One region of the Pseudomonas sp. nanlin1 genome, then DNA from elsewhere that is predicted to be linked to it. Evidence: predicted binding sites of a transcription regulator. Region 1 holds the regulator's gene; each other region holds the start of a gene.
What was found. The regulator FliA, encoded in region 1, starts transcription of late flagellar genes. The targets are predictions, from matches to a motif close to CTAAAGTTTNNNNNNNNNNNGCCGNTAA.
Positions count from the first base shown of each region.

Region 2: a site for FliA is predicted at 2,106-2,133, ahead of QCL65_RS16430 (methyl-accepting chemotaxis protein). Genes of this name have one in related genera too.
Region 3: a site for FliA is predicted at 2,487-2,514, ahead of QCL65_RS04255 (methyl-accepting chemotaxis protein). Genes of this name have one in related genera too.
Region 4: a site for FliA is predicted at 2,602-2,629, ahead of QCL65_RS05755 (methyl-accepting chemotaxis protein). Genes of this name have one in related genera too.

Region 1 covers NZ_CP124218.1:1,923,792-1,929,014, forward strand. Annotated here, with positions in the region: gene flhF (flagellar biosynthesis protein FlhF) at 1-455, shown strand, start outside; gene fleN (flagellar synthesis regulator FleN) at 574-1,407, shown strand; gene fliA (RNA polymerase sigma factor FliA) at 1,401-2,150, shown strand; gene cheY (chemotaxis response regulator CheY) at 2,354-2,728, shown strand; gene QCL65_RS09075 (protein phosphatase CheZ) at 2,748-3,536, shown strand; gene QCL65_RS09080 (chemotaxis protein CheA) at 3,633-5,223, shown strand, end outside.
Region 2 covers NZ_CP124218.1:3,534,519-3,539,741, forward strand. Annotated here, with positions in the region: gene QCL65_RS16425 (FKBP-type peptidyl-prolyl cis-trans isomerase) at 1-142, shown strand, start outside; gene QCL65_RS16430 (methyl-accepting chemotaxis protein) at 470-2,095, opposite strand; gene QCL65_RS16435 (NAD-dependent succinate-semialdehyde dehydrogenase) at 2,475-3,935, shown strand; gene gabT (4-aminobutyrate--2-oxoglutarate transaminase) at 4,091-5,223, shown strand, end outside.
Region 3 covers NZ_CP124218.1:911,317-916,539, reverse strand. Annotated here, with positions in the region: gene zapE (cell division protein ZapE) at 1-97, shown strand, start outside; gene QCL65_RS04255 (methyl-accepting chemotaxis protein) at 169-2,226, opposite strand; tRNA gene QCL65_RS04250 (tRNA-Met) at 2,641-2,717, shown strand; gene QCL65_RS04245 (DUF1176 domain-containing protein) at 2,870-3,916, shown strand; gene QCL65_RS04240 (M10 family metallopeptidase C-terminal domain-containing protein) at 4,092-5,223, shown strand, end outside.
Region 4 covers NZ_CP124218.1:1,233,247-1,238,469, reverse strand. Annotated here, with positions in the region: gene QCL65_RS05765 (ATP-binding protein) at 1-1,234, shown strand, start outside; gene QCL65_RS05760 (sigma-54-dependent transcriptional regulator) at 1,238-2,575, shown strand; gene QCL65_RS05755 (methyl-accepting chemotaxis protein) at 2,682-4,670, shown strand; gene QCL65_RS05750 (MFS transporter) at 4,846-5,223, shown strand, end outside.

The DNA of each region.
Region 1 (5,223 bases):
TCCAGGCCCTGGAACCACTGCTGCGCAAGCGCGTCGTATTGATCGACACGGCAGGCCTGCAAGCCAGCGACCCGGCCCTGCGCATGCAACTGGAAAGCCTGGCCGGGCGCGGTATTCGCGCACGCAATTACCTGGTATTGGCAACCACCAGCCAGAAGCAGGTGCTCCAGGCCGCCTACCACAGCTACAAGCGCTGCGGTCTGGCTGGTTGCATCCTGACCAAACTCGACGAAACCGCCAATCTGGGCGAAGTGCTCAGCCTGGCGATCAGTCATCGACTTCCGGTGGCCTATCTCACGGATGGCCCACGTATCCCAGATGACCTGCACCTGCCGCGCCGCCACCAGTTGGTCAGTCGCGCGGTCAGTGTGCAGATGCAGGAAGAGCCCAGCGAGGAGGCCATGGCCGACATGTTCGCTGATCTCTACCACAGTCCGAATAAGCGGGTGGGCTGAGGTGATGAGCGTCAAGAAACTGCAATCTTCCTACATCGATGGACTGCCACGCTTTATTCGGATGTTCGAATGTGCAGCCCTCCGTGTGGCCCCGGTCTAGACAAGGTAAAGAACGAACATGGGTAGCATGCATCCCGTACAGGTGATCGCGGTGACCGGCGGCAAAGGTGGCGTCGGGAAGACTAATGTGTCAGTGAACTTGTCACTGGCTCTGGCAGAGCTTGGCCGCAGGGTCATGTTGCTGGATGCCGACCTGGGGCTGGCCAACGTCGATGTGCTCTTGGGGTTGACGCCCAAGCGCACGTTGGCAGACGTCATAGAGGGTCGTTGTGAGCTGCGCGACGTGATGTTGCAGGGGCCAGGTGGCATCCGCATCGTCCCGGCGGCTTCAGGCACCCAGAGCATGGTGCATCTGTCCCAGGCGCAGCATGCCGGGCTGATCCAGGCCTTCAGCGACGTCGGTGACAACCTCGACGTACTGGTGATCGATACCGCTGCCGGTATTGGCGACTCGGTGGTCAGCTTCGTGCGCGCTGCGCAGGAAGTGCTGCTGGTGGTGTGCGACGAGCCCACCTCCATCACCGATGCTTACGCGCTGATCAAATTACTCAACCGGGACTACGGCATGAACCGTTTCCGGGTCTTGGCCAACATGGCGCAGAGCCCGCAGGAAGGGCGCAACCTGTTTGCCAAGCTGACCAAGGTGACCGACCGTTTCCTCGATGTCGCGCTGCAATACGTGGGTGCGGTGCCTTACGACGAATGTGTACGCAAAGCGGTACAGAAACAACGCGCGGTGTATGAAGCGTTTCCGCGCTCCAAATGTGCCCTGGCCTTCAAGGCCATCGCGCAGAAAGTCGACACTTGGCCACTGCCTGCCAACCCAAGGGGGCATCTCGAATTCTTCGTCGAGCGGCTCGTTCAGCAAACCAGCGCGGGGCCAGTATCATGAGTGCTAGCGGATACCGTATGTACAGCAAGGCTTCTAGGGAATCGCAACAATACGAGTTGATCGAGCGCTACGCGCCCTTGGTCAAGCGTATTGCTTATCACCTGTTGGCACGTCTGCCCGCCAGCGTGCAGGTCGAGGACTTGATCCAGGCCGGCATGATTGGCCTGCTAGAAGTGTCGACCAAGTACGACTCGAGCAAAGGCGCCAGTTTCGAGACCTACGCAGGTATCCGTATCCGCGGCGCCATGCTCGATGAAGTCCGCAAGGGTGATTGGGCGCCGCGTTCGGTGCACCGCAACACGCGAATGGTCAGCGACGCGATTCGGGCAATTGAAGCAAAAACTGGCCGTGACGCTAAAGATCATGAAGTTGCGGCCGAACTCAAGTTGAGTCTGGATGATTACTACGCGATTTTGAACGACACCCTGGGCAGCCGCCTATTCAGTTTCGACGACCTGTTGCAGGACGGCGAACACGAAGGCCTGCACGAGGATGGCGCTACAGGATCGCTGGAGCCGTCGCGGGACCTGGAAGACGAACGTTTCCAGGCGGCGCTGGCTGATGCCATTGCCAACCTGCCCGAGCGGGAAAAGCTGGTGTTGTCGCTGTACTACGATCAGGAGCTGAACCTCAAGGAAATCGGTGAAGTGCTGGGTGTCAGCGAGTCACGGGTCAGCCAGTTGCACAGCCAATGCGCGGCGCGTCTGCGCGGGCGGTTGGAAGACTGGCGGGCTAGATCGTAGAGAAATACGCGGGTTTGGGGGGAGGGCGGATCTGTACCGGGCTCGCTCCGGGGTGATCAGGTAAACACCACTGGGTGTTGGCCCGGCTCACTACGAAGTAGCCTGCTTTGGCAGTCGCTGTACTGGTTAAACGGATTCGATTTGATTGCGTGCCCAGGGGCTGGGTGCGTTCAAGACTGCTGGAGGTCTAATTGGACAAGAACATGAAAATCCTCATCGTTGACGATTTCTCGACGATGCGGCGGATCATCAAGAACCTTTTGCGCGATCTGGGGTTCACCAACACGGCGGAAGCCGATGACGGCATCACTGCATTGCCAATGTTGCAAAGCGGTAACTTCGACTTTTTGGTCACCGACTGGAACATGCCTGGCATGACCGGCATTGAACTGCTCAAGCAGGTCCGTGCCGACGAGCGTCTGAAAACCATGCCGGTATTGATGGTGACCGCCGAAGCCAAGCGTGAGCAGATCATCGAAGCGGCCCAGGCCGGTGTTAACGGCTATGTGGTCAAGCCTTTCACCGCCCAAGTGCTCAAAGAGAAGATCGACAAGATCTTCGAGCGCGTCAACAGCTGATGACCGCCACGGGGGCGCTATGGACAATAAAGATTCATCTTTGGCCGACTTCGAGTCGACCCTGAAAAGACACGCTACTGAGCTCGTGTCCAGCCTTGAAAAAGGCCGTTTCGGCGATGCAGTAGACCTTATTCATCAGCTCAACCAGACCCGCGACCGTGGCCTGTATCAGGAAGTCGGTAAGCTGACCCGTGAGTTGCACAGCGCGATCGTCAACTTTCATATCGACCCCCATATGCCTCAAGCCGAAGAGGTGTCGCAGATCACTGACGCCACCGAGCGGCTGTCGTACGTGGTCAGGCTCACCGAGAACGCAGCCAACCGAACCATGGACCTGGTGGAGCAGAGCACGCCGGTGTCTGAGGCCCTTGCGACCGATGCCAAAGCGTTGAGCCTGGATTGGGAACGCTTCACGCGCCGCGAGATGGACGCCAACGAGTTTCGCCTGCTGGCTCCTAAAATCAGCGAGTTTCTCAAACGCAGCGATACTGAGTCTCACCAACTGACTGCCAACCTCAACGACATTTTGTTGGCGCAGGATTATCAAGACCTTACGGGCCAGGTGATCAAGCGCGTCACGCAATTGGTCACTGAAGTGGAAAGCAATCTGCTCAAGCTGGTGCTCATGGCCAGCCACGTCGATCGCTTTGCGGGGATCGATCATGATCACCAAGCGATCGTTGCAGAAAAAGATAAAGAAAAAGATCCATCCAAGGGTGAAGGTCCGCAGATTCATGCCGATAAACGTGAAGACGTTGTATCTGGTCAGGACGATGTCGACGATCTGCTATCCAGCCTGGGTTTCTGACAGGGTTTCAGGAAAGTCCGCTGACGTGGCTCAGGGGCTTTCCGGCCAGAACCGCCAGACTGTGTTGACCGTTAACTAATCCCAGGGAGCACCCACATGAGCTTCGGCGCCGACGAAGAAATCCTCCAGGACTTCCTGGTAGAGGCCGGCGAAATTCTTGAGCAACTGTCCGAGCAACTGGTCGAGCTGGAAAGCCGCCCAGATGACGCGAACCTGCTCAATGCAATTTTTCGCGGTTTTCACACTGTAAAAGGGGGCGCCGGCTTCCTCCAGCTCAACGAGCTGGTGGAGTGCTGCCACATTGCCGAAAACGTGTTCGACATCCTGCGCAAGGGTGAACGCCGCGTCGACTCGGAACTGATGGACGTGATCCTCGAAGCACTCGATGCGGTCAACAGCATGTTCAGCCAGGTCCGTGAACGTACTGAGGTCACCCCAGCCACCCCCGAACTGCTCGCCGCGCTGACGCGTCTGGCCGAGCCTGCCGGTGCCGAACCTACCCCTGTTGAGCCAGCGCCTGAGCCTGCACCGGTAGCCGAGGCGGCTGATATCACTGATAACGAATTCGATCACCTGCTCGACTCCCTCGACAGCGTCACCGTGGAGCCCACTGCAACAGCGCCCGCAGCGGCTGCCAGCGATGAAATCACCGATGACGAATTCGAATCCCTGCTCGACCAATTGCACGGCAAGGGCTCCTTCGCCCCTGAGGCGCTGGCCCCTGCCGCTGCGGTAGCAGCCAGTAAAGCCCCGGCCAGTGACGAGATCACCGACGACGAGTTCGAGTCGCTGCTCGATCAGTTGCACGGTAAAGGCTCGTTCACACCCGATGCACTGGCGCCCGCTGCTGCCGCTACTCCGCCTGCGGCCAAAGCGCCGGCAGCCAGTGGTGGCGACAACATCACCGACGACGAATTTGAATCACTGCTCGATGAGTTGCACGGTAAGGGCAAGTTCACTGAGGTGGCGGCTGCTCCGGCCGCTGCCGCAGCGCCCCCGGCACCCGTGGCGAAGAAGCCCGAGCCGGTCAAGGCCGAGGCGCCCAAGCCAGCCGCCGCTGCAGCGCCTGCGCCTGCCGCAACCCCGGCCAAGGCGGCAGTGCCTGCCGAGAAACCGGTGGCCAGTGAGGCAGAAACCACCGTGCGGGTCGATACCGCGCGGCTAGATGAAATCATGAACATGGTCGGCGAACTGGTGCTGGTGCGTAACCGCCTGGTGCGCCTGGGGGCCAATAGCGCCGACGAAGCCATGTCCAAGGCCGTGTCTAACCTTGACGTGGTTACCGCCGATCTGCAAACCGCGGTCATGAAGACGCGTATGCAACCGATCAAGAAAGTCTTCGGGCGCTTCCCGCGCCTGGTTCGTGACTTGGCCCGGCAGCTGAAAAAAGAAATCAACCTGGAGTTGATGGGCGAAGAAACCGACTTGGATAAAAACCTCGTCGAAGCCTTGGCCGACCCGCTGGTCCACTTGGTGCGTAACGCCGTCGACCACGGTATCGAATCGCCGGAAGAACGCGAGGCCTCGGGTAAGTCCCGTGGCGGTCGTGTGGTCCTGGCGGCCGAACAGGAAGGCGACCATATCCTGCTGTCGATCTCCGATGACGGCAAGGGCATGGACCCAGTGGTGCTGCGCGCCATTGCGGTCAAACGTGGGGTCATGGACAAGGACGCCGCTGACCGTCTCA
Region 2 (5,223 bases), 1.6 Mb from region 1:
CATGCGCGTGGGCGGTAAGCGCAAGCTTTGGGTGCCTGCGCACCTGGCCTATGGCGAGCGGCAAGTCGGCGAACACATCCCTGCTCACTCGAACCTGGTGTTCGAGATTGAGTTGCTGGAGGTATTAACGCGAGACGACTAAACCTTAGGGCTACGAACCGATCCGCCAGTCGCGTCTTGGGTACCAGACGGGCGCTACATCCTGTTCGGAAACGTCCTATTTCGCGAAAAAACCACCGGCGTATGGTGGTTTTTTTGGGAGGTGGGTTATGCAGGTCGTCCTTATTTTTCTTATCGTATTGCTCAGTGGTTGCCGGCTAATCGCTGGGAACGTCAACCCTAATGGGCCGACTGGCCAATCCTGGGGCCCTGGCGATGGTGCAAGCAGTGTTTGCGTGCGGGACCCCTATAGGCCGGGCTGCGAACACTGGGGCCACTATTAGGTTCTGTACGTAAAGTGCCTGGCTGATCACGTCCGAAAACGGGTGACCATCTGATTCAGATTCACCGCCAACTGCGACAGCTCGTTGCTGGCAATCAAGGTTTGTTGCGTGCCTTCGCTGCTCTGCAGAGCCAGGTCACGAATACTGGTGAGCGCGCGGTCCACTTCTCGGGCCACGTGGGCCTGTTCCTCTGCGGCAGTGGCGATCTGATGGTTGCGGTCGTCGATCAGTTGCACGGCATCGGTGATGGCTTGCAGGGAGCGCCCCGCTTCGTCGGCCGTGCGCTGGGTGTTATGCACTTCCTCAGTACTGCTGCCCATCGAAGCCACCACCTGCGAAGTGCCGGTCTGGATCGCCGAAATCATTTGCTCGATTTCCTGGGTCGAGGTCTGGGTGCGGTGGGCCAAGGCCCGCACTTCGTCAGCGACCACGGCAAAACCGCGGCCCTGTTCACCAGCGCGCGCGGCTTCAATGGCCGCGTTGAGCGCCAGCAGGTTGGTTTGCTCGGCGATCGCGCGGATCACCCCCAGCACTTTGCTGATGTCCTGGGCTTGCCCTGCCAAGCCCTGCACTTGCCCGGAGGTCAACTCGACCCGTTGGGTCAGGCTGTGCATAGCCTTGAGGGTTTCACTGACTTTCTGGTTACCGCTGGCGGCGGCTTTGTTCGAGTCCTTGGCCGCTTCAGAGGTGGAGTTGGCATTACGGGCCACCTCTTCCACGGCGGCGCTCATTTCGGTCACGGCGGTGGCGGCTTGTTCGATTTCACTGTTTTGTTGCAACAGCGTGCGGTTGGCACTTTCAGTGATTGAGGTCATCTCCACTGCCGCCGAGCTGAGCTGGGCCGACGCGTCGGAGATCTCACCGATGGTACTGCGCAAAGTGCCCTGCATGGTATTCAGCGCTCGCATCAGGCGCGCGGACTCATCGTTACCGGTCACTTCCAGGGTCAAACGCAGGTCACCTGCGGCGATTTCTTCGGCCATTTTCAACGAGGCGCTCATGGGCCTGACGATGCTGCGGGTCAGCAAGATCGCCAGCACAATAGTCAGCACCAAGGCGATGGCGACGACGACATCGACCACGGTGGTGCTGTGGTCGTACACGCTGGTGGCGACCAACCCTGCCTCAGCTGCACCTTTGCTGTTGTGTTCACGCAGATCGGCGATTTTTGCCTGGTAGGCCGCCGCCCTGTCCCGTTGTTCGGTGTTGGCAAATGTTACTGCTTGTTCGTGCTGATCCGTATCGAGTTTGACGATCTGCTGCAGGCCGTCGAGAAAGCGCACCATCAGCGCCGCCGCCTGTTCGAAATGCTCACGTTCCTGGTCGTCGGACAGCAGGTTTTTGCGATAGAAGTCGGTGCGCTCATCTAGGCGCTGCTTGGCCTTCTCCAATTGCTGAACGGCGGCGGCATGCTCCTGAGGGTTATTGGTGGCCAGCAAGCGAATGCTTTCCAAACGCGCGCCGAGCATGGCGATCTGAATGTCGTCGGCGGTCTGAATGCTTGCCAGCCAATTGTTTTCGATGTCCTGCTCGGTGGCGCGCAGCTTACCCAGTTGGAGGTAGGCGAACCCGCCCAGGGCGATCACCAGCAGGGTAATCAGGCCGAAACAGAGGGATGCTCTGGGGGCGATATTCAGCGAACGCAAATTCATGGACACTCCAATAAGGGCGCGCCAGCAAAAAACTGGCGTTATGCCCAGGCTATCTGCCGCAACGTTCAAGAAATGAATTGAAACCTTCTATTACAATCACAGTGCCACCATGGCGGGGCGCGCCAGGTTTCATTAGGCCAACCGGAATATTTTGCGCAACTCATCGATAGTCTCCTTCTATTACCGCACCTAACCCATTGCTTCGGTTAGGCGCAGGTCATGCCGCCAGCTCGGGCAAAAACGCAATAAAGCACTCCGTGCGGGCCCATTTGTGCGCTCGGGCGCTAGCCATCCCCCGGTACATTGAAGCCACTCCATAACCCTCATGCGCGGGCACGGCGGGTACCGCTGCCTGGCCCGCAGAACACAAGGTTTGCCCATGCCCAACATGCAGCTTCGTGACCCCTCACTCTTGGTTGAGCGTGCCTACGTCAACGGCGCCTGGATTAGCGCCGACGACGGCGCCACCCTGGAGGTGACCAACCCCGCTACCGGCCAGGTGATCGCTCGTGTGCCAGCCTTGCAGGCGAATGAAACCCGCCGCGCCGTCGCTGCGGCCGAGGCCGCTTTAGAGCAATGGCGGGAGACACCCGCAGCCGTGCGGGCTGGCTTGCTGGAGACTTGGCACGGCTTGGTCTTGGCCAACCAGGAAGACCTGGCGCAGATCATGACCGCCGAGCAGGGCAAACCGATTGCCGAGGCCCGCGGTGAGATCGCCTATGGCGCCAGCTTTATCAAGTGGTTCGCCGAAGAAGCCCGGCGCGTGTATGGCGACACTATCCCTGCCCCCACCCGTGATCGGCGGATTCTGGTGCTCAAGCAGCCTATTGGCGTGGTCGCGGCGATCACCCCGTGGAATTTCCCCAATGCCATGATCACCCGCAAGTGCGCCCCGGCCCTGGCCGCCGGTTGCCCGGTGTTGGTCAAACCGTCGGACATGACCCCGCTCTCGGCCTTGGCCCTGGCGGTACTGGCCGAACGCGCCGGGATCCCGGCCGGCGTGTTCAATGTGCTCACCGGCATGCCCAGCGGCATCGGTGGCGAACTCACAGCCAACCCCGCCGTGCGCAAGCTGTCGTTTACCGGCTCTACCCGCGTCGGCCAATTGCTGATGGCCCAGTGCGCCGACACCATCAAGCGTCTGAGCCTGGAACTGGGCGGCAATGCGCCCTTTATCGTGTTCGACGATGCCGACCTCGACCAGGCAGTGGCGGGGGTTATGTTGAGCAAATTCCGTAACGCCGGGCAGACCTGCGTGTGTGCCAACCGGATTCTGGTGCAGGACGGCATTTACGAGCGCTTTGCCCAAGCCCTGGCGGCCGCCGTGGCCGGCCTCAAAGTGGGCGATGGCCTGGACGAAGGCGTGACGATCGGCCCCTTGATCAACCAGGCAGCGGTGGACAAAGTCGCCCGCCACATTCACGACGCCGTGGCCAAGGGCGCCAGCATCGCCGTGGGTGGCGCCCCCGAAGGCCAAGGTTTGTTCGTGCAACCGACCATCTTGCGCGATGCCTCGGCAGACATGCTGCTGGCCAATGAAGAAACCTTCGGCCCGGTGGCGCCGCTGTTTCGCTTTGAGGATGAAGCCCAGGCGCTGGCCCTGGCCAACGCCACGCCTTACGGCCTTGGGGCGTACTACTTCACCCAGAATATGAGCCGCGCCTGGCGCGTGGGGGAAAAACTGGAATTTGGCATGGTCGGTTTGAACACCGGGATCATCTCGATGGAAGTCGCCCCGTTCGGCGGCGTGAAAATGTCCGGCAGCGGCCGCGAAGGCTCGAAATACGGCCTGGATGAGTTCCTCGAGATCAAGGCCTGGCACATCGGCGGCCTCGGCTGAGTCGGCCCTGGCTAGCGCGCAGTCGATTATGTCGCGGCGCGCGGCGAAAACAGCCGATCTCGGCAAAGCCGGGGGCAAGTTCAGCGCTTGTGACTCTGGGCAATCCTTATCCTGAATGTACGCAGCCGCCCGTTCCGGCGGCCATGGAGACCGAGATGAATTCTGCATTGACCCACAACGAGCGCCTGCTGGCACAACGTGAACGCCATGTGCCGCGAGGCATCATCACGGCCCACCCGATCGTGGCCGCACGGGCCCAGGGTGCCGAGCTGTGGGACGTGGACGGCAAACGCTACCTGGACTTCGTCGGCGGCATCGGCGTACTCAATGTGGGCCATAACCACCCACGGGTGGTGGAAGCGGTGCGGCGCCAGGTTGGGGAGATCTCCCACGCCAGTTTTCAAGTGGCCGCGTACGAGCCGTATATTCAAGTGGCCGCGCGGCTCAATGCGCTGATCGGCGGCGACCAGCATTTTAAAAGCGTGTTGTTTACCTCCGGCGCCGAAGCGGTGGAGAACGCCATCAAGATCGCCCGCGGCTATACCCAGCGTACCGGGGTGATTTCATTTCGCGGTGGCTTCCACGGGCGTACCCTGCTGGGCGTGACGCTGACGGGCATGAGCCAGCCCTACAAACAGAACTTTGGCCCCTTCCCCGCCGAGATCTACCACGCCTTGTACCCCAACCCTTATCGCGGCATCAGCAGCGAGGCCGCCCTGGCCGACCTCGACGAGCTGTTCGCCACCGATGTCGCCCCGGACCGCGTGGCCGCTATTCTGATCGAACCGGTGCAAGGCGACGGCGGCTTCCTGGCCGCCCCCAGCGCTTTTCTACAAGGCTTGCGCGAGCGTTGCGACCGCCACGGCATTGTCTTGATCATGGATGAAATCCAGGCCGGGTTTGGCCGCACGGGCACCATGTTCGGCTACCAGCACTCGGGGATCCAGCCCGACCTAGTGACCGTGGCCAAGAGCTTGGCCGGCGGCATGCCGTTGTCAGCGGTGGTCGGCCGCGCGGCGATCATGGATGCCCCAACCCCGGGCGGCCTGGGCGGCACCTATGGCGGCAATGCCGTCGCCTGCGCGGCGGCCTTGGCGGTACTCGACCTGTTCGAACAGGAAGATTTGCTCGCCCAAGGCCAGCGCCTGGCAGTGCAATTGCATGAAGGCTTATTGGCCCTACAACAGCGTTACCCGCGGATTGGCGACGTACGCGGCCTCGGGTTTATGCAAGCCATCGAATTGGTCGGCGCCGACGGGGTCAGCCAGGACGCTACGCTGACCCAGAA
Region 3 (5,223 bases), 1.0 Mb from region 1:
CCAATGGCCGCTGGACGGTGCCATCGACCGTAGCGATATCGCCGATATCGTGCGCACTCGCAGCCGGCTTTCTCAGCTGCGCCAGATCTGTGCATAACGCGGCCACCCTGGGCCTTGGTAATTAGGCGGTGCGCGGCGAAGATCAAGAGATCGGGGCCCAGGCCCCTCCTACGCTAGGCGGAACCGTGAGGTATTGTCATTCAGCGCCTGGCTGCCGGAACTGAGCTGATCCGCCGCCTGATTGACCGCGCGAGCGCCGTCCAGTAGGCGCATCGCGGCCTGGTCGACCTGCTGGATATTGCTGCTCACCTCATCCGCCGTCGCCGCCTGCTCTTGCACCGCCGTGGCGATATGCGCCAACGTGTCACTAACCCCCTGCACAGCGGTGGCGATCTCCACCAGGCTCAGGCCGAGCCCGGTGACGGCGGTCGCATCGTTTTGCGCTTGGCCACAGGCGGCCTCCATCAGTTCCACGGCATCGCTCAGGGTCGTGCGTAGGCTTTCGACGGTCCCGGCGATCTGCGCAGTCGAGGCTTGGGTACGCTGGGACAAGCTGCGCACTTCATCGGCCACCACGGCAAACCCGCGCCCCTGTTCGCCCGCGCGGGCGGCCTCAATGGCGGCATTGAGGGCCAACAGGTTGGTCTGCTCGGCGATGCCACGAATCACATCCACGACCGACTGGATCTGTTGCCCCTGCTCGCTGACCCGCCCCAACGCGGCTGCCGTCTCGCCCAGGCGCCGATTGAGGGCTTGAATGCTGCTGGTGGTGCGTTCGCTGTCTCGCTGGCTGACCTCAGCGATAGAACGCGTCTGGCGCACGCTGGCCGAAGCGGATTCGCAGCTTTTCGACACCCCCTGTGAAGTGGCTGCCAGCTCCGTGGCGGCTGTGGCAATCTGGCTTATCTGGTGTTGCTGGGCTTCAACTTCACCGAGGGTGTCGTTGGAGTGCGCGTTTAGCGTGATCACCGCTTCGCTCAGTTTCACGGTTTCCTGGTTGACGCCCAACAGGCTGGCGCGCAGCTGCACCACGGCCGCATTCAGCGCGGTGCTGATGGTTGCCAGCTCATCTCGCCCCTGCACCTCGACCTCTACCCGCAGGTTGCCGTCGCGCAATGACTGGGCCAGGGTGGTGATGCCCCGCGTACTGCGCCGGATGGAGTTTTGCAGGCAAACGAACAGGTACAGCGCGGCCAGTAACAACAGGGTGAACATGGCGATCACCGGCACCGCCTGGCGGATCGCATGATCGTGGTAATAGCCCAGGCGCGTATCCAGCGAGCCCAGCGACTGCTCGCGTAAATCAGCCAAGGTCTGCAAAAGGCCGTCGATGGTGCGCTGGAAATCGGCCGACTTGAGGGTGATGCTGCCGCCGAACACGCCGTCGTCCAGCACCTTAAGGTCGCTGTCCAATTTTTGTTGAGCGCTGGCATATTCGCTGGCCCAACCGGCCAACTCCGGCGCAAGTTTCGCTTGCAGGGCCGAGCCGGCTTTATTCATTTGGTCGCGGGCATCATTGATACGGCCGCGCAGGTCACGCATCTGCAGGCGGCTCTGCATGCTGAACTGCCCCGCCGCCACGGAAGACTCGCCCACACTGGCCAGGCGCCCTACCCGCTCGATCAGATCCGGCGCTTGCTGGGTGGCGATTTGCATCAGCAAATAGCCTTCCTTCGATGGGTCCACCGTCAACCCGCTGTCCATTGCGATCTGCTCACGCAGGCCCTGCAACAAGCCGAGCACCGCAGTGAATCGATCAAAACCATCTGGCCACCAACCCACAGTGCGCAGGTTGGCCAATTGCAAGCTTGGCACCGCCGCTTGTAAATCTTGCACCCGGGCCTGCACCTCGGCGGCAGCGTTGGCCTCACGCAGTTGCGCGGCCAAGTCGTCGATCGCTTTAGTCAGCACCGGCGCCGACGCTTCCAGCGCTGCGATGGCCTGCAACGCCTCGGGGCCAGGGGCGCGCAAGATATCCACAGCCTTCCAACGCGCGGCCAGGTTGCGCTGAGCAGACACCAGTGAGTCGACCCGATCCAGCGCCAGCAATTGCTGCACACCGGAGCGCTCTTTGGCAATCACCACCAACGTTTCGCGAAAATGATCACCCAGCATCCACAAGCTGGCCGCCAGTGGCAGCATAAACAACAGAAACAGCAGCTGGAACTTGCGCGCAAAGCCAAACTGGCCGAGCAGACGGATTCCTGGGGATAAAAGGCCATGCATGTTCAACTACTCCTCTGAACACTTCGAGGGTCGCCCGTTGTACAGGATCGACCCTAAGGTGCCGATACCGGCAATATGCCATTGTGCAAGCAAGATTTAGACCTGCGTCCGGTTGCCTAATAGCAAAAGCGTCGCGCAGCCGCCATACCGGGGCATCAGCGTTCCAACGCAGTGCACGAGACCCACAACAGGGCGCGACCCTGCACTATTAAGCGTCACTGATGGAAACGACAGAGTCCGGTGGTACGGGCGTGCATAGGGCATCGGCCGACCAGCGGCAGACTGAAGCGATAATGGGCGATGGTGTTTCGACGGCCGAAGCCAGGGAAAAGCTAAGCAATTGATCACATGGAGAATTTTTTTGGGGTTAAGGGTTGACACATTTTCGATATCCACGAATAATGCGCGCCACTTGGCTACATAGCTCAGTTGGTTAGAGCATAGCATTCATAATGCTGGGGTCCGGGGTTCAAGTCCCTGTGTAGCCACCAAGTACCGATTCACAGATGTCTGTAGCAATCTGTGAATCAAATCAAGAAGCCCGCCTTGTGCGGGCTTTCTTGTTTCTGCGCGTCACCACTCTACGCATCCCGTCAGTCATTCGGTTAGCATCAGGGCTTTCCAGCCCCGAGGCTCACCTGCGATGCGTGCTCTCTTACACTTCCCCACCTATGCACTGACAGCGCTAGCCCTGGCCGTACCGAGCGCAGTGCTCGCTGCCGAGCCTGAAGATGCCCCCCTCTACCAAACCTTCGACGACTGGGCGGTGGGTTGCGACAACACCCGCCGCTGCACCGCCCTGGCTGCCGAGGAGCAAACCGAAGGGGCCGGGCTGATTGTTCAAGTGACCCGCGAGGCCGGTATTGACGGCGCCCTACAAGTCACCCTGGCCGCGAATGTCGCCCCCACAGGCGCGCCACAACTGGACGGCCAGCCGATCAATAGTGCATTGCAAAAAAACCGCGAGGGCCAATACCAAACTTCAGGGGCCAATGCCCAGGCCTGGCTAGGCGAGGTTCGCAATGGCACCCGTCTGTCGATGCCGCTCGCCGATGGCCCCGTTAGCGCGTCCCTACAAGGGCTGAACGCGGCGCTGCTGTTGATGGACTCGGTGCAAGGCCGGGTCGGCACGCCTGGCGCGCTGGCCGAGAAAGGCAAGCGTGAAGAAAAAAGCGTACCTGCCGCAGTGGCTGCGCCCAAGTTGGCGCCGTTTCCGAAAACCCAGGCCATGGGGGCTGAGGAAGCGCAAAAACTGGGCGGCCTGGTGATCAAGGCGACCCAGCATGAATGGGACCAGGAGCTCGAAGAACAACAACCGCCCGAAGCCAGTGTGTATGCATTGGACAGCAAAACGGCGTTGGTGCTGATCCGCACTTCGTGCGGCGCCTACAATTGCGCTTATGCCCTGTACCAAACGCCGCGGGCGTTGCCCGTCAAACCGCAGCCTCCCACTATCCAGCCGCTACCCTGGCAGGGCAGCGACAGCGCGGTGAGCGGCTCGGTCAGCTACGACCCGCTAACAGGTGTGCTGGAAAGTTTCGACAAAGGCCGCGGAATTGGCGATTGCGGTACTCATCAGACCTGGCGGTTCAATGGCAAAGCGTTCGAGCTCAGGTCCATGGAAATGATGGCAACCTGTAGTGGTACGCCGTCGCAGTATTGGCCGACGATGTGGCGCAGTCAGGAATAAGGGAAGGTAGGTGCGTTATGGCGAGAGCCACCACTGAGTAGCGATCCTGCGACCAGTCATCCGGAGAAATGTGGGGCCGGATGTTTCGCCATAGAACTGACGTCATTAATAAGGCATTATTTATGTGTCCTTGCGGACACACAAGGAGGTCCGCAGCCCAGTTTCGGAAAACACCATGTCCGGCCCGCTCAGCACCACGCCCTACAGCTATGCGTACAGTTTCTCCAGCCGAGAGAATTTTTCTTCCCTGCTGTACGGCATCTATTGGAGTCCAAGCGGCTCGGGCACTACCCAACTGACTTACAGCTTTCTGTCCGACAACTCCTATTTTGCCCGCGACTACAGCGCGGATGACGAGCCAGACTATAGCTACACATTAACTGCAGGGCAGGAAAGCGCGGCAGTCAGTGCCTTGGCGTCCTGGAGCGCGGTGGCAAATCTGCAGTTCACGCAAGTGACTGACTCAACGACCACCGCGGGCGATCTGCGCTTTGGTGGCTACTATTTCATGGACCTCGATTCCGCCGCCTGGGCCTACATGCCCGGGAGCGGGCCAAGTGCCGGCGACGTATGGATTGGTCCCAATACCAATGTGGATACGCCGAGCGCCGGCTCTTACGACTACATGACCTTCGTTCATGAGATCGGCCATGCGCTAGGGTTAAAGCACCCCTTTGAAACCTCGTGGTTGAACCGGTCGATTTTGCGCGACCCGTACGACGACGCTCGCTATACCCTGATGAGCTACACCAACGATTACAGCTATTCGCCGACCACGCCGATGTTGCTGGATATCCAGGCTATCCAGTATTTATATGGCGCCAATATGGCGTACAACGCTGGGGATACCTCGTACAGCTGGGCCCCTGAAAAGTCGGTGTTCGAGACGATCTGGGACGGTGGCGGCAACGACACTATCGATGCGAGCAATCAAGCGGCGTCGGTGCGGATCAACCTCAATGAGGGTGAATTCAGCAAGATCGGCCAAACATTTCTCAACTACAACACGTCAAGAAGCAACCCGAGCGTCATGGATTCAGGCCTGGCCATCGCCTACGGCGCTAAAATCGAAAACGCCATAGGCTCGGCATTCGCTGACATCTTGATCGGCAACGCCTTAAACAACGTACTGGACGGTGGTGCTGGCAGGGATACGCTGATCGGTGGCCGCGGCGATGATACCTATATCGTTGACCAGGTCGATGAAATCGCTTTGATCAAGGAACTGGTGAACGAAGGTAGCGATACCTTAGCTATTGGTTACAGCAACACCGCTGATACCGCGATAGTTTTCGACTTGGCCTCGA
Region 4 (5,223 bases), 690 kb from region 1:
CTTTCTCGGGGCGCTGGTGGTCAAGCTGGAGCTGCCGCAGTTAGAGCAGCAATGGCGCCAGGGCGAGGACCTGTTATTGGTCAGCGATGCGCGGGGCATCGTGTTCATTGCCAACCGGCCCGGCTGGCGCTACCGCGCCTTGCGCGAACTGAACCTCGCCGACCTCGAGCAACTGAGCATCACCCGCCAGTACGACAAACAGCCGCTCACCCCCCTGGCCTACCAGCGCCTGCGTCCATTCGGCGACAACAGCCATTTAGTGGAAGTCCAGACCCTTGACGGGCCGCAGCGCTACCTGTGGGAATCACTGGCGTTGCAGGACAACGGCTGGACCTTGCACTTGTTGCGCACGCCAACCCTGGCCCAGGACGATGCCCTGTACGCCGGCCTGGCGGCAGCGGGGCTGTGGTTGACGCTGATGTTTCTGGCGTTGTTTCTCAACCAGCGCTGGCGGTTGGCGCGGGTGCGTCGGCGTAGCCGGGAAGAACTGGAGCAACTGGTCGAAGCCCGCACCCGCGACTTGCGCACCGCCCAAGATGGCCTGGTGCAAGCGGCCAAGTTGGCGGCCCTGGGGCAGATGTCCGCCGCCCTCGCCCACGAGATCAACCAGCCCCTGACCGCGCAGCGCATGCACCTTGCCAGCCTACGCCTGCTACTCGGCCAAGGCAGGGTCGACGAAGCGCACCGGGCCCTTGACCCGTTAGAGCAGCTCTTGACGCGCATGGCAGCGCTCACTGGCCACCTGAAAACCTTTGCTCGCAAAAGCCCGGGGGGGCTGCGCGAGCGTTTGGACCTGGCGTTGGTGGTGGAGCAGGCGTTGCAGTTGCTGGAACCGCGGCTGCGCGCCGAGCACGTGCAAGTGGACTTGCAACTGGCGCGCCCTGCCTGGGTCAGCGGTGATGCAATCCGCCTGGAACAGGTGCTGATCAACCTGTTGCACAACGCCCTGGACGCCATGGCCGGCCAGGCGACGCGCCGCCTGCGTATCAGCACCGTACGCGACGCCAACACCTGGCAGTTGAGCGTGACCGACAACGGCAGCGGTATCGCCGCCGCCGACCTCGACGCGATATTCGATCCATTCTTTACCACTAAGCCGGTCGGCGAGGGGCTAGGCTTGGGCCTGGCGGTCTCGCGCGCCATTGTCGAAGAGCTGCACGGCCAGTTGCTCGCCAGCAACCTGCCCAACGGCGCAGTATTCACCCTTTCCCTCCCGGCGGCCGAGGCGCCCTGACCCATGCTCAATTCGGTGATTGTGGTCGATGATGAAGCCAGTATTCGCGGTGCCGTCGAGCAGTGGCTGAATCTGGCGGGCTTCGACGTGCAACTGTTTGCCCGGGCGCAGGACTGCCTGGCGCATCTGCCAGGGCATTTCCCTGGGGTGGTCATTACCGATGTGCGCATGCCCGGTATGGACGGCATGGGCCTGCTGCAAGCGCTACAGGCCCGCGACGCGGAACTGCCGGTGATCCTGCTCACCGGCCATGGCGACGTGCCCATGGCGGTGCAGGCCATGCGCGATGGCGCTTACGATTTTCTGGAAAAACCCTTCAGCCCCGAAGCCCTGTTGGCCAGTCTGCGGCGCGCTTTGGATAAGCGCCAACTGGTACTGGAAAACCGTCGACTGCAGGAACGTGAGGGCCACCGCGATGAACTCGAGGGGCGCTTGCTCGGGGTTTCCAGCGGCCTGCAACAGCTGCGCCGGCAGGTGCTGGACCTCGCCGCACTGCCGGTCAATGTGGTGATCCGCGGTGAGACCGGCAGCGGCAAGGAGCTGGTCGCGCGTTGTCTGCACGATTTCGGCCCCAGGGCTGACAAAGCCTTTGTCGCCCTCAATTGCGCGGCGATCCCGGAGCAGCTTTTCGAAGCGGAATTGTTCGGCCATGAAAGTGGCGCCTTCACCGGCGCCCAGGGCAAACGCATCGGCAAGCTTGAATACGCCCACGGCGGCACGCTGTTTCTCGACGAAATAGAAAGCATGCCCCTGGCCCAGCAAGCCAAGCTGCTGCGGGTGTTGCAGGAACAAACCCTAGAGCGCCTGGGGTCTAACCGCAGCATCGCGGTCGACGTACGGATTGTCGCCGCCACCAAGCCCGACCTGCTCGACGAAGCCCGTGCCGGGCGCTTTCGCGAGGACCTGGCGTACCGCCTGAACGTCGCCCAGTTGCGCCTACCGGCCCTGCGCGAACGGCGCGAAGACATCCCCCTGTTATTCGAGCACCTGGCCCACGCCTGCGCCCAGCGCCTGGGCCGCAGCGCGGCGGCGCTGACCGGCGCACAGTTGGGCCAGCTATTGAGCCATGATTGGCCAGGTAACGTGCGCGAGCTGGCCAACGCGGCCGAGCGCCACGCCATGGGCCTGGCAGACCCGGCGCAGAGCCTGCCACCCGTCTCTGGCCAGTCGCTGGCGGCGCAACAGGAGAGCTTCGAGGCCCACTGCCTGCGCGCCGCCTTGGCACGCCATCATGGGGATATCAAAGCGGTCCTGCACGAGCTGCAATTACCGCGGCGTACCCTCAACGAAAAAATGCAGCGCCATGGCTTGCTGCGCGAGGTGTTCCTTAAAGGCGAGTGACCACGGTGACCGTTGGTCCGGTCGAGCTAAAGCCTGGGGGGTTTGCGGCGATATGTCGCAGATAGCTCATAACAAAACCTAGAACGATCCCCATAAGGCCCTCGCCATGCTGCGAACTATTCAAGCCCGCTATACCTTTGCCCTGATCTTTTCCATGCTGCTCCTGCTGGTGCTGACCGCGGTGGGTATCAGCCAACTGGTGGCGCCCAAGTTACGGGCTACGGAAGAACAGGTGGTGCTGAACAGAATCGACGAAGTGGCCAAACAAATTCAGAACGAGCTGAACAAGGTCCAGGCACAGCAGCGCAGCATCACCCAGACCATCCCCCTGCTAGACAGCGACGCCATCGACAAGGTGTTACCGGGGCTGGTGGATCAATACGGCGAGCTGAAGGTTTTTGGGGGCGGGATCTGGCCACTGCCGAACCAGCGCACCCCAGGGCGCAATAAACACAGCACGTTTTGGCATCGCAACGCGGCGGGCCAGTTGACCGTCAACACGTTCTGGAACAGTGCCGAGGCGCCAAACTACTACGATCAGAGCTGGTACAAGGGTGGCATGGCCACACCCCGCGGCCAGTGTGCCTGGGCTGCCGCCTACAAGGATGACGCAAGCCAGGAACCTCGGACCAACTGTGCCATGGCGATCCAGCGTGACGGAGCCGCCTATGGCGTGGCCACCATCGATGTGACCCTGGGCTTTTTCAACGATCTGGTAGCCAGCCAAGAAAAAACCATTGGCGGGCAAATGCTGATCGTCGAGGGCGACGGCAAGATCATCAGCAACAGTACCCATATCGACCAACCCGTGGTGCTGAAAAATATCGCCGACCTGGCGGATGAATCCGCGTTCGCCGCGCAGATCAAGGCCGGTCTCGCCCAGCAGGGCAAAGGCGCCTTGCGCAGCGAATTCGATAACCAGGGTGTCGCTAGCACCTTCTTCCTGCGCCCTATCGCAGGCACCCCCTGGTGGCTGGCTACCGCCTTGCCTACCAGCGCCATTACCGCCCAGCGCGACGATGTGCTGAGCACGCTGGCCTTGCTGCAAATCCCTCTGCTCGTGCTGCTCGCGGTTCTGCAATTGCTGGCCATTGGCACGTTGGTGAGACGTTTGAAAGCGTTGAAACAGAACATCGACAGCCTATCGGCCGGCGATGCTGACCTGACCCGCCGCATCAATATCCGTGCCGAAGATGAAGTGGGGGCCATTGGTCACTCGGTCAACGGCTTCATTGGCTACCTGCAAAATCTGATTGGCGAGGTCAACAGCGCCACCGGCGACATGGCTTCCAGCCTGAATGAACTGCAGCGCACATCGGCCCATACCAACCAGATTCTGACCCGGCATGCCTCAGAAACCGATCAGACAGTCACCGCCATCACTGAAATGAGCTCCACCGCCGACGCGGTGGCGCACAATGCCGCCGAGACAGCTTCGTTCACCCAGCGCGCCAACGAACACGCCGACCGCTCGCGGGTGATCGTCAGCGCGGCAACCCAAAGTGTGGTGGCCTTGATCGACGAAGTCGCCAGTGCGACCCAAAGCGTCAGCCATATGCAGCAGGACGCCCAGGGCATTACGGAAATTCTTGGGGTGATCGGTGCAATCGCCGGCCAGACCAACCTGCTTGCACTCAATGCCGCCATTGAGGCCGCCCGTGCGGGCGAGCAAGGTCGCGGCTTTGCCGTGGTCGCCGATGAGGTGCGCGCTTTGGCCGCGCGCACCCAGAGCAGCACCAGCGAGATCAACGAAATGCTGGCTCGCTTGACCAAAGGGGTCAGTTCGTCAGTAGCGGCCATGGAAGGTACCCAGGCCAGCTGCCAGTCGGCCGCCGATGCCACGGCGCGGGTCAATACCGGGCTCGATGAAATGGCCGGTTCAGTTGGCCAGATCAACAACCTGAGCACGCAGATCGCCACGGCCGCCGAACAGCAACGCTCGGTGACCGAGGAGATCAACCGCAGCATGGTGCAGATCCGCGCCATGGTCGACGAACTGTTAAGCAGCAGCCATGCTACCGAGCGCAACACCAGCGACTTGCTGCAAGCTAACAGCCGCGTCAGTGCGCTGATGGCTCGTTTCAAGATCCGCTGATACACCGAAACAGGCAAAAAACCGCTTATTCTTACGGATACATAAGCGGTTTTTTGCCTACCGAAATCGCTTACCCCCCTCTAAAACCGGCCTGTGGTACCTGGCACGGCTCCTGCTATTGAGGTTGTAAGGTTGCGCCAGACGCGGCCTACAAAAACAACTAGAAGGATCCGACATGGATAACGCCAACACCCTGCCCGGCGGCGGTACCTCCGCCGCTGCCCCAAAAACCACCCGTAGCCGCCTCAAGTCCATTTTCAGTGGCTCGGTCGGCAATATGGTCGAGTGGTACGACTGGTACGTCTACGCCGCTTTTTCCCTGTACTTCGCCCAGGTGTTCTTCCCTAAAGGCAACCTGAACGCGCAGTTACTCAACACCGCAGCGATCTTCGCCGTCGGCTTCCTGATGCGTCCGTTGGGCGGCTGGCTGATGGGCCTGTATGCCGACCGCAAGGGCCGCAAGGCAGCATTGATGGCCTCGGTGCTGCTGATGTGCTTCGGCTCGCTGATCATCGCCTTGACCCCAGGTTACGACACCATCGGCGTGGCCGCC